2 regions of the Micromonospora sp. NPDC047527 genome follow, and region 1 is predicted to be linked to the other one. Evidence: riboswitches for the same ligand, from Rfam matches in the RefSeq annotation. Region 1 holds a riboswitch; the other holds the start of a gene.
The links. Region 1 has a riboswitch for cyclic di-AMP ahead of ABZ808_RS27270 (hypothetical protein). Riboswitches for the same ligand answer to the same signal wherever they lie in the genome.
Positions count from the first base shown of each region.

Region 2: linked by a shared signal. The riboswitch ahead of ABZ808_RS15090 (C39 family peptidase) and the one ahead of ABZ808_RS27270 (hypothetical protein) in region 1 are both predicted to bind cyclic di-AMP.

Region 1 is NZ_JBEYTK010000009.1:100,086-103,484, forward strand. Features, by position in the region: gene ABZ808_RS27265 (SRPBCC family protein) at 105-572, shown strand; gene ABZ808_RS27270 (hypothetical protein) at 865-1,884, opposite strand; cyclic di-AMP (ydaO/yuaA leader) riboswitch at 1,938-2,069, opposite strand; gene ABZ808_RS27275 (cation diffusion facilitator family transporter) at 2,210-3,127, opposite strand; gene ABZ808_RS27280 (AAA family ATPase) at 3,233-3,399, opposite strand, start outside.
Region 2 is NZ_JBEYTK010000003.1:452,038-455,436, reverse strand. Features, by position in the region: gene ABZ808_RS15100 (CDP-glycerol glycerophosphotransferase family protein) at 1-326, shown strand, start outside; gene ABZ808_RS15095 (alpha/beta hydrolase) at 335-1,081, opposite strand; gene ABZ808_RS15090 (C39 family peptidase) at 1,206-2,042, opposite strand; cyclic di-AMP (ydaO/yuaA leader) riboswitch at 2,286-2,427, opposite strand; gene ABZ808_RS15085 (hypothetical protein) at 2,714-3,399, opposite strand, start outside.

The sequences.
Region 1 (3,399 bases):
ATAACGCACCGCGAATGCCGGGGCAACGGCCGGCGTCCGTCCGGGCGTTGCCAGCCTGACCGGGGTACGGGACGATCGTGCGACCATCGACGGCAGGAGACGGTGTGTTCAGCAGCGATACGTTCAGCTACACCGTCCAGGCCCGCTGCTCCCTCGCCGACGCGGCGGCGTTGCTGAGCGACCTGACCCGCCAGGGCGAGCTGCATCCGCTGATCATCCGGGTTCGCCGGGTCCCGCCCCGGCCTGGCGCCCGGGCCAGCTACACGATCAACGACCGGCTGGCCGCCGGCCCGCTGCGCTTCAAAACCACCTACCAGGCGGACGTGCTCGTCTGCGAGGACGACGAGATCGTCACGGTGGCCCGCCAGTGGCCGGCCACCACGGTGCGCAACCACACCCGGCTACGCACCGAGCCGGACGGCCTGGTCCGGATCGACGTCGAGATCACCCTGCGGGCGCCAGCGCCCCTTTTCCGGTACGCGTTTCGCCAGGCCAGAGCCGCCCACCTGGCCCTGGCGACCCGACTCGGCGCGGCCCTCGACCGCACCGACAACCCCCCAAATCCCGCCTGACCACACCCGCGCCCACGCCGCCCCGCCACGCCGCGAGCCGCCCTGCCCTCGCGCGCCGCGCCCCGTCCCGCCGCGAGCCGCGCCCGGCGCGCGGCGACCTCGCCATGATCGTGCTCGATCCAGGATGTAGTGGCCTCCGGCCGCTTGCGAGGCCACTACATCCTGGTTGCAGCGCGATCATGGCTGGCGTTGCCGGGCAATCGGGGTGCGGCAGGTGCCAGACCAGCCTGCTCAGCGGCCTGAGGGCCGACGGCCGGCGCCCCACATCGGAGAGGCGCCGGCCGGGTCGGGGTCAGTACACGGACAGGTGCACGTGGTTGGTGTGATCGCTGGACGGGTCGCCGCCCGCTCCGCTGTAGGACTTCCACCCGCTGCTGGGTAGCCAGATCTGCCTGTACCAGATCACGTACAGCACGGCGAGCCGGTCGGCGTTGCGGATGAAGTACGCGGCCAGGTTGTTGCCGTACGTCTTGTCGCCGCCGGTGGCGTCTCCGCCGAAGCCGTTCTTCTGCGCGGCGAAGTCGCAGGCCCGGCCCTTGGGGTGCTCGCCGGAGCCGCCGGAGCGGTGGCAGGAGACGTACCGGGTGAAGCCGGCGGCTTTGGCCTGGTTGAGGGCGTGCAGGGTGCGGGGGGTGATGCAGCCGTTGGCCGGGGTGGGGTCGTTGACGCTGCACGACTCGGACGGCCAGGAGCCGTCGGAGTTGCGCGGCGCGGCCTTGGCGTTGGCGCTGGAGGTGCCCCGGTTGGAGTTGGTGTCGGCGGTGGTGGTCTGCGGCTTGGTGGTGGCCACGGTCAGGGCTCGCTCGGCCTGTTCCTTGCGCTTGGCCATCACCTCGACCTGCTTGCGCTGCTCGCGGATCTCGCCGTCGAGGGCGACGCGGGTGCGGTTGGCCTCGTCCTTGGTGGCGAGGAGGTCGCGCAGTGCCCGGTCCTCGTTGGCGGCGACCACGTCCAGCGCGGCGGCCCGATCCATGAAGCCTTCGGGGGTGTTGGTGCTGAGCAGCGCCGAGACGGTGCTGAGCCGGCCGGTGCGGTACGCGACGCCGGCGATCTGACCGACCTTGCCGTTGCGCTCGTTCATCTCGGCTTCGGTGGTCTTCAGTTTGGTGGCGAGTTGCTGCTGCCGTTGTACGGAGGTGTCCAGGGCGCGCTTCGCGTCGAGGTAGCCCTTGCTGGCCGCTTCGAGCTGGGCCCGCAGGGCCGGGGTGCCACCCTCTTCGTCGTCGCTGGGTGCCGCGGCGGCCCGCTGGGCGGCCGGGGGAGCGGCCGAGGCTGCGCCGGCCGGGATCGCGACGCCGAGGGTGAACATCATGACGATCAGCGCCGCCAGTCGGGCGGCGGGGGGTCGTGCTGGTGCCACTATTCGTGTCCTTCCGTTAGCCGCCGACCGGGTTAGCTGACGGGTTCGGGACGGAAGATCCCTACCGCTGACGCGGATGCACCCCAGGAACGTGGTTCCCCGGTTCGCCCTCTCGGGCGATTAGGCGGCGGCCCCCACCGGCGCCGGGAGGGCGCCGCCGGGTGGTGGCCGAGACAGAGCCTACCGGTGCCGCTGGGGCAGGTGCAGCGAATGTGACGGACGGTGCGTACGTCGTCACCGTGAATGTCGACTAATGCGATGAAATCTCGGCAAATTGTCACCAGGTGACGGCACCGCAGGCACCGGGTGCGGCCCCGGGCTCGATCTGGAGCGTGGCGTGCTCGATCCGGAAGTCTTCCTGGAGGGCGGCACGCGCGGCGGTGAGCACGGCGCCGACCTCCGCGCCGGGGGCCATGGTCAGGTGTGCGGAGGCTACCTCCATGCCCGAGGTGAGCGTCCAGACGTGCAGGTCGTGCACCTCGACGACGCCGGGCACGGCGGCCAGCCGGTCGTGTACGGCGGTGACCTGGAGGTGTTCCGGGGCGGCCTGCACCAGGATGCGGACTGCGGCGCGGCCGAGCCGCCAGGTGCGCGGCAGGATGAACACGCCGATGGCGACCGCCACCAGTGGGTCGGCCCACCACCAGTCGGTGACCGTGATGAGCAGTGCCGCCCCGATCACGCCGACCGAGCCGAGCAGGTCGCCGAGCACCTCCAGGTAGGCGCCCTGGAGGTTGATGCTCTCCCGGGCCCCGGTGCGGAGCAGGGCGAACGCGACCACGTTCGCGAGCAGGCCGAGGACGGCCACCGCGAGCATCGGGCCGGCCACCACCTCGTGCGGGTCGCCGAACCGGCGGATCGCCTCGACCACCACGTAGATCGCCACGCCGGAGAGCAGGACGGCGTTGGCCAGGGCGGCGAGCACCTCGAGGCGGTAGAGCCCGAAGGTGCGCTGCGGGTCGCCGGTGGCCCGTTGGGTGGCGGTGATCGCGGCGAGCGCCATCCCGATGCCGAGCACGTCGGTGAACATGTGCCCGGCGTCGGAGAGCAGGGCCAGCGAGCCGGTGTGCAGGGCGGCCACCGCCTCGACCACCATCAGGGTGGCGAGCAGCCCGAATGCCGCCCAGAGTCGGCCCCGGTGCTGGTGCGCGGCATTGGCGACCGAGGCGTGGTGGTGGTCATGACCTGCACCCACGACACCCACCCTCCGTTGCCGTCCGGGACCGGGTCAAATGTATGCTCACATCGCTATGTATGCAACTGTCCGCCAGTGCCGACTCCGGGCCGCGCCGATTCGGATTCAGCCGATCGGGTCGATGGTGGTGAGCCGCTGGGTGGCACGGGACAGCGCGACGTAGAGCGTGCGTACGCCCGCCCCCGGATCCGCCCGGATCTCGCTCGGTGCGACAAGCACCACGCCGTCGTACTCCATGCCCTTGGCCTCCAGGCTGGTCACCACCTGCAACC
Region 2 (3,399 bases), on a different contig from region 1:
CAGGGGTGATCTCGGATTACCTCTACTCCGGCAAGCCGTACGCGGTCACCGACATGGGCGACGAGGGCGACCGGTTCACCGAGAACTTCCCGCTGGCCGGGTCGGGCTACGTGCTGCGGCGGGACATGTCGAACGCGGTCGAGGTGCTGACCTCGCTGCTCGACACCGACCCGCTGGCCGAGGCGCGCTGGGCCACCCGCCGACGCTACCTGGGCGACTTCCCCGCCGACGCGTACGCCGAGGCGTTCCTGACCGCCGCCCGCCGGGAGCTGGCGCCGACGCACCAGGCGACCGAACGGCCGGCGCAGCTCACTCCCCTGACCTGACCCACCGCTCAGCGATACGCGTCCAGCAGCGCCAGCACGGCCGCCGGGTCCTCCACGTGCGCGTTGTGCCCGAGCCCGGGCAGCGTGGCGACCGGCACGCCGTACTCCTTGAGCTGCGCGTCGGTGACCATCGGGTCGTGCTCGCCGCGCGCCAGCACCACCGGCACGTCGGTCGCCGCCAGCAGCGCGGCGAGATCGGGCTCGCCGACGGCGAACGCGCTCGTGTCCATCGCGAGGCGCCACCGACCGTCGACCTGGCGCAGGCCGGCGTCCACCATCGGATCGTCCGGTGGGACCAGGCCGGCCAGGCCGGCGACCCGCAGGTAGCGGCGGGCCGCCTCGGCGCGGCTGGCGAACCAGCTGACCGGGCGGGCGGCGAGGTCGACGGCGCGGGTCAGCTCGTCCGGTGACCAGACGGCCTTGATGCCCAACCCGACCACGGCGTCCACCGGCGTCCCGGCCGCGCGGGCGGCCAGCGCCAGGCCGACCACCCCACCCAGCGAGTGCCCGAGCACCACGATGCGGTCACCGGGCGCCAGAGCCTGGGCGACCCGCTGGGCGAAACCGCTGAAGGAGTACGACGGCAGCGGGGCCGACCAGCCGTGGCCGGCGAGGTCGGGTGCCAGCCACCGCCCGGGCCAGTGCTGCTCCAACAGTGGCGCCCAGGGCAGCCAGACGTCACCTGTCGCCCCCATGCCGTGCAGCAGAAGCAGGACCGGCCTACGGTCGGCGTGACCACCCGATTCATCCACCACGGCCGCAGTCTCCCACGGTTCGCAGCCCGCGACGAGAGCCGTCGCCCCGGCATCGACGAAGACGCCGCGGGCGCCGGCCCCTCGTGGGGGTCGGCGCCCGCGGCGTCTTCGGACTCCACCTGGGTCAGGCGGAGTAGCCCCGGGTGGCGATCCAGTTGGCCAGGTCGATCGTGGTCATCCAGTACTCGGCGTTTGCCGCGTCGGCCGAGTCGGCGATCCGCACGGTACGGCCGTCGTCCTTGTAGCCCACCACCGCGACGTAGTGCCCGCCGCCGTAGGAGTGCCAGCCGCCGTTGGTGTCGACGGCGTCCCCGGCCACGTTGGCCACCACGCCGCGACCGTCGGTGATCGCGGTGACGACATCAGCCTGGAGGCGGTCCATCTGGGCCGGGCTGGGCGAGCCGGCGAACATCCGGGTCTGGTACGGAGAGCCCTTGACCTCGGCGTTGAGCACCCGGGTGGTGTCCAGGGCCGAGTTGGTGCCCATCTCGGTGGTGCCCAGCTCGGCGCCCAGCTGATTCTGGGTGCGGTTGATGCCGGCGGCGCTGAGGGCGTTGCGGGTGGCCGCAGGGCCGCAGTTGTAGTACGTGTTCTGCACCTGGTAGTCGTAGTCGAGCACCTTGGTGGCGGGTGGCTTCGGTGCCGCCTTCTTGGCGGTCACGTCCGGGTCGCTGCTGGCCTTGGCGGCGGGCGACGCGGCGCTGGCGGACGGGGCGGCAGTGCTCGGGGCGGTGCTGGCCGAGGGGGACGGGACGCGGGCCTCGCTGCGGGAGGCGGCGGTGTCGCTGCGCATCTCGGCGACCGTTGTCGCGGTGTGCTGGCTGGCCGGGGCGTCATCGCCGCCGGCAACCAGGGTGCCGGTGGTGGTCGCGATGGCGAGGGCCGCGACGGAGGCGGCGGCGATCTGGTACGGACGTTCGGTGGCGAGACGACGCAGCTGACGCTGCAGGGTGTGCTTCACGGTTCCTCCACGGTTCGGGGGGAGAGCGGCACACCGGGGCAGCCCGATATTCGGGCAGGCGCCAGCGCGCGGACCGTGGTCCGCGGATGGTGAACCGCTCAGGGGAACGCCCGGCGCGGCCGGGCGGGAAAGGCGGTGACCCGGGGGGTCAGCTCACCGTCACGAGACGGACAAGCGCGGGTACCGCTACGCCGTGAAGGCGGAGGAATGGCCGAGGGGTGCAGGGGTGCTGCATGAGGATGGAACTCCTTCCGACACCGCCTACCGGGTTAGCTGACGGATTCGGGCGGGAAGATCGCCCTACCGCGGGCCGTGGCTCGCGGATTCACCCCGGACTTACTGGTGGGTCCCCGGTTCGTTGATCACGATTGAGCGGGTCAGCGCGGCGTCGCCACTTGCGATCGATTACCGCACCGGACGGGACGACACTACTGGCCGGCCTGAACCCTGCCAAGCCTGGTTCAGCTGCGTAAACCTCAGGCGGCGCGACAATTTCTGGGCGTATTGCCACTGACGTGACTCGATAGGACGAGCGGTTACGGCGGCACCTCAGGTCGACAAGCGGACAGGTCGTCGACAATGCCGACACATCCGCGCGAACAATCCGGCCGAACGCGTCAGCCGCCCGGTTTCCGGAAGGTGTGACCGGGCTCACCGAATATTCGGGGCGTTCAGCCCACCCGGGCCGGACGCCAGCGCGCCGCAGCAGCCGGAAGGGCCGCCACCCGCACGGTTCGGCGGGGCATCGCCCGGGTCGGCCGCAGCCGAGCCGCCGCCGCGTACGCCTCGTCGGCCAGGGCACGCGCCGAGGACGCGGCCAACTCGGCGTCGCGCCACGCCAACCGTTCCCGCGCGGCGGCGACCTCGTAGTCGGCCCGCCTCGCGTTGCGGATCGCCCGGTGGAGCAGCGCCTCCTGCTCCACCGGGTGCCGGCGCGGATCCCAACCGTGCCGGTGGCCGAACACGTCGCTGAGCTGCCGCATGGCCAGGTCTCCCCGCCAGTGCGCCGCCATCGCCGCCTGGTGCAGGTAGCGCTCCCGGGCCGCGTACTCGGTGGGCGTGCGGGGCGTACGCGGGGTGGGCAGCGCCCCGGCGCCCGCGAACCGACGGGCGGCGGCGTCCGCCTCGTCGTACCTGATCCAGGCCTGCTCCACCTGCTCCTGAGCGGTCAGCCAGTCGGCGCGCCGACGGCGGGCGGTCTGCGCCGCGCCGGCCGCGGCGACGGCCACCTCCTCGGCGTACCGGCGCAGGTCGGCGGCCTCGGCGGCGGCCAACTCCCGGGCGGTGGGCGCCGGGTCGACCGCCGGGGTGTCCCGCTCGGGACGGGCGACCAGGACGGCGAGCACGGTCAGCGCCA